DNA from 2 places in the Lysinibacillus louembei genome. Region 1 is predicted to be linked to the other one. Evidence: predicted binding sites of a transcription regulator. Region 1 holds the regulator's gene; the other holds the start of a gene.
What was found. Region 1 encodes LexA, which represses DNA repair genes until DNA is damaged. Its sites were predicted from a motif close to CGAACATATGTTCG; they were not measured.

Region 1 (2,493 bases):
GTAAAAGATGCAATACAGCTACACGAGCATTGCCACGCCCTAATCGTGTTTCATCTTGTATAAACAATGCTTTAATATCGTTTACTTTCATGTAATCTAGCATGTCTAATAATCCTTCACGCTCCACATCAAAGCCACTCTGCTGATCCTCAAATATTGCTACTATATTGTAATTTAATTTGTTGGCATATGTTTTTAACTCTTCTTTTTGCCTTGCAAGAGATGTATGCTGTGTTGATTTCTCAGTGCTAACTCTTGCATATATAACTGCCGCTTGTCTAACCATTAGTTTTTATTCGCCACTTCACGCGAATGGCTATCCTCACTTAATTGATTTGCATTTGCAATGATCGAACGCTTTTCTATTGGAACTAGTAACTGCTGTCCACTTACTATTTTTTCATCCGTAAGATAATTTGTTTTTTTCACAAAGCCAATCCATTGCTCTGTTGACATTTTGCCTCGATATTGTTCGGCCAAAGACCATAGCGTATCTCCATGAGCAATAACAATTTCCTCATATTGTTCAATTTCTTCATCTGTAATTACTAGTATTGAAATGACAAACAGCGTAAATGCAACAAAAATTGCAATATAATTATTTTTTTTCAACCAATTCATATTTAACTCCTCCTAAATAAACAGAATATCCGTTCGGAATATATGTTCTTATAATAAAACGAACAAACGTTTCTTGTCAATATTTTTTTCGAACTAACGTTTGCTTTCTGTTTTCTCTTTTGTTATACTAAAAACAAGAAAATTTGTTCTACCAATTATGTGTTATTTAAGGCTTTATTTTAGTTCAGTAGGCTTTCTACATATGCTGAGCAAGACTAACTATAGTTCCCTCTCTTTATATTTAGAGAGGCAGGATATTTTACTAAAAATTAAAAGAGGTGAGTGAGTTGACAAAAGTATCAAAACGCCAAGAAGCAATTTTAGCTTTTATTAAAGAAGAGGTTAAGTCAAAAGGTTATCCACCGTCAGTTCGTGAAATCGGAGAAGCAGTCGGTTTAGCATCGAGTTCTACTGTGCATGGACATTTAGCTCGCTTAGAAAGCAAGGGACTTATTCGACGTGATCCAACAAAGCCACGTGCAATTGAAATTTTGGATACTAGCGATAATGATATTGAACAACAAGGTGTTATCCATGTCCCGTTAATCGGTAAAGTAACAGCTGGACTTCCTATTTCTGCCATCGAAAATATCGAGGAATATTTCCCGTTACCTAACTCCTATGGCTCTGCTGAAGATCAACTGTTTATGCTTGAAATTATGGGTGAATCAATGATTGAAGCAGGTATACTAGATGGAGATTATGTGATCGTAAAACAAACATCGACAGCCAATAATGGTGATATCGTAGTAGCAATGACAGAAGATAATGAAGCAACGGTTAAACGCTTTTATAAAGAAAAAACGCATTTCCGTTTACAGCCTGAAAACTCTTCAATGGACCCAATTTTAGTGAATCAAGTAACGATTTTAGGTCATGTTGTTGGACTATATCGTAAAATCCAATAAATGAAAAGCGGAGCTACCCATCTTTGGGCAGCTCCGCTTTTTAGCTAGCATAGCTTTCGAATCATTACATTGTGGAAATAAAGAAGAATATTTGAGGTTAAATGAATATGAAGAAAAATCACTAAAAAGCTTGCTAGTGAGGAATTAATGCTATTTTATATAACAAATAAAAAATGTGCATGTTCAACAATGATTGATAATTTCTCAAAAATAGCCCATTTCAATAATTAATAGCATGATTTTCGTGGATTTTTAAATAAAATTGGCGATTTCCTATGAAATTTATCTTCTATTAGTGGATGCTGTACTTCAGCAAATATTTTAACAAAACAGCAAAAGTGTCCGAAAAGGAGGTTTAATATACCTCTTTTCAGACACCCATATACCTTTTTATTATTTACATGCTTCAATAAATGCTTTAAAAAGTTTAATAGAATGCTCATCACCAGATGGTGCCATTGCCTCTGGATGCCATTGTACCCCAATACAAAATGGATGTCCTTCATGCTCAACCGCTTCGTTGATGCCATCTGCTGCAACACCTGCAATGACTAATCCTTCTCCTAGCTGATCAATTGCTTGATGATGGAAGGAATTTGTGCGGACTTGCTCCACATCAAAAATAGCATGAAGCTTTTCTCCATTAATTTTAACTGTATGTGTTGCCTCATCTCTTAAAGAAGCTTGCACATGTGCAATTGATTGCTCCGATTGTGATGGAATATCTTGAATTAACGTACCGCCAAATGCTACATTCAATACTTGATGACCGCGACATATTGCCAATATCGGCATATTGCGCTGAAAGGCATTTTGTACAATGGCTAAATCACTGTTATCTCGTTTTGTATGAAACATACCTAGCTTTTGATGCGGCTCTTGCCCATATAATTGCGGGTTGACATCATGTCCCCCAATTAATAGTAGACCGTCTACTTTATTTAATACTTGCTCCACGTCATAT
Region 2 (2,493 bases), 1.3 Mb from region 1:
GAGACAGCGATTATGGAGCCTGAAAAGGAGGACATCGTGTCTGGGATGGGTGGTATTATTCAGGAGGTCGCACAATATAAAAACTACAAAAATGCACTTGGCTATACATTCCGCTATTATTCAACGGAAATGGTGCAAAATGACCAAATTAAATTATTAGCAATCGAGGGAATTGAACCTACAAAGAACAATATTTGCAATAACACATATCCGATTACATCAGAATTTTATGCCATAACGGCGGGTGCACCAAATGACAATACTGAGAAGTTGATTGAGTGGATACTATCACCACAAGGGCAAGGGTTAGTTGAAAAAGTTGGCTATGTGCCTGTGGATGAAACGAATAAATGATTACCTTGATAAAATCCATAGAGCATGTCGAAAGCTATGTGGATTTTATCAAGGATTTGAATTAACGATGATAGCGGTATAATTGGTTTTGCTTATTATTTAAAAATTGTATAAGTCTATTTTTTGCAACTTCTGGCTCTACACAAAAATTTTGCTGGATTTTGACAATTTCTTTATTGGTGACGTCATACAGCTCCATTCGCTCTAATAAAAAAGTAGGAATACACGCATGGTACATAAAATTATTTGCTTTTGATTCCTGATATTTTTGAAAAAGCGGAGGCAAGTTAAATTGGTTGCCACTATGCAGCAGCACATGACATAGTTCATGACAAAAATCCTGCCATTCCTTTTCAGGTGATAGGTTTTCCTCAAGAAAAATATAAGCGCGCCCTTCGATAAATAAAGCCTGGCTACACTCTGACCAATAAAACACTTTTATGCCTAATCTTGTAGCGATTTCTTGAAAGCTTAATAAAGATAAATCTGTAATGCCCAACTGCTTATAAAAGTGCGTAATATAATCCTCAAGATGTGTATAATAGTACATTGAAACAACTCCTAAAATGCCTTTAAGAACATTTGTTCTATTTTATTTTATAATAAAACCTCACATTTTGCTAGTGAGGTTTGGCATATTATTGATAAATCAGCAGGAATCCCCACTGATTATTAGGGTCATTTTAAAGCTCTCCATGATCCTTTAAAATTTCCCACATTTTGCGTAGCTTTTCTAAATCCTCTTCCTTTGACTTCGGCAATTCCTTATACCATTTTTGCAGCGTCGGATTATTAGCGAATGCTTGAAATTCAGCTTCATCCTTTTCCTCTTGTGTCAATGTAGACGAACTAGAACGCCCGAGAAGATAGTCTGTGCTAACATCCAGTACGTTTGCTAATTGCAATAATTCATTATCTTTGACAGGTCGTTCATTTGCTTCAATTCTATTCATAACGCTAACATTAAGATTCACTCGGCTTGCTAGCTCTCTTTGTGTCCATCCTCGGCTTTCTCTTAATGAAACGATTCGCTTTCCGATATTCATCATCATTCACCGCTTTCAGAGATTTCATACTTCATTATAGCATGTTTCTATTTTAGAAACCATAAATTTCTTTAATAGAAATTTTTAGCTTGAATTTCTGTTTTAGCAATGATATAGTAGTGATAATAGTTGCTGAAATAGAAATTTTAATATCGGGTAATAGACAACGAAGGAGGATTAAGAATGAGCAAAGAAAATCAACAAATCAATGTATTTGAAAATGGTATTTATATTGTACAGGATGGATGTATTACACCATTAAAACCAAAAGATTTTGGACAAGATACAATCATTTGGAAAAATGGGCGCGTACTAGATGTAGAACGAGCAGAGCGAATCCGCATTCAACAAATTAAATAATCGTCCCTACGGAAAAACCGACGGACACTAATTGATTTTGGTTATGTAACCAAGTCGATTAGTGTCCTTTTTATTTTGATTTAGGAGATGACAACTACCAAAGGCGTAATTGATTTGAAAAGAAAGGAGCAAGCAGATGGTTAAATATTTTCCAGATTTAATTGAAGAATATAAGCAATCATTAAAAAAATTGCAGGAAATAGGCGGATGTTCAAGCATGGAGCGTGATGTAAAGGAGGCGATTCAATGGATGGAAACAGGCTATGATCCAGCTGAGTATCGAGCAGCCACTCGCAAGGATTGTTATGTAATGGACCATTATTTGATGCAGCAATTTCTTTTATCCGTTGATTGTGATTTCACTGCATCTGATAGTGATCAACAGCAGCTAAATAATGAGGAGAATCGAATAGATAGCATGCAAAGTATTATAAAGGAAGCGCTAGTAGGATTAACAGAAAATGAGCGTAAAGTATTCATACTCATCCGCGCTGAATATATGACGTTTGCGAAAGTAGCGGACATTTTAGAAATTACACGTAGCTCTGTGCAAAGCTATTTAAGAAGGGCTGAATTAAAAATAAAAAACAATATTAACTGCAAAAAACTAATCTGTCATGAAAGCGGCTTTATCATGAAAGATTCATTTTAAAGATTCGCCATACAAATGCCTATATAGTGAGGAATTCATTTTAGGTGTAGCAGCTTGCCATACAAACACCTATATAGTGAA

Region 2: the regulator LexA is predicted to act here: its motif matches at 930-943, upstream of R6U77_RS11900 (ImmA/IrrE family metallo-endopeptidase).

The regions. Positions count from the first base shown of each region.
Region 1 is NZ_CP137624.1:3,683,639-3,686,131, forward strand. Features, by position in the region: gene R6U77_RS18460 (YneB family resolvase-like protein) at 1-286, opposite strand, end outside; gene yneA (cell division suppressor protein YneA) at 286-621, opposite strand; gene lexA (transcriptional repressor LexA) at 909-1,529, shown strand; gene R6U77_RS18475 (gamma-glutamyl-gamma-aminobutyrate hydrolase family protein) at 1,923-2,493, opposite strand, start outside.
Region 2 is NZ_CP137624.1:2,385,249-2,387,741, forward strand. Features, by position in the region: gene R6U77_RS11895 (PstS family phosphate ABC transporter substrate-binding protein) at 1-354, shown strand, start outside; gene R6U77_RS11900 (ImmA/IrrE family metallo-endopeptidase) at 416-904, opposite strand; gene R6U77_RS11905 (helix-turn-helix domain-containing protein) at 1,038-1,403, opposite strand; gene R6U77_RS11910 (DUF3954 domain-containing protein) at 1,584-1,760, shown strand; gene R6U77_RS11915 (sigma factor-like helix-turn-helix DNA-binding protein) at 1,897-2,412, shown strand.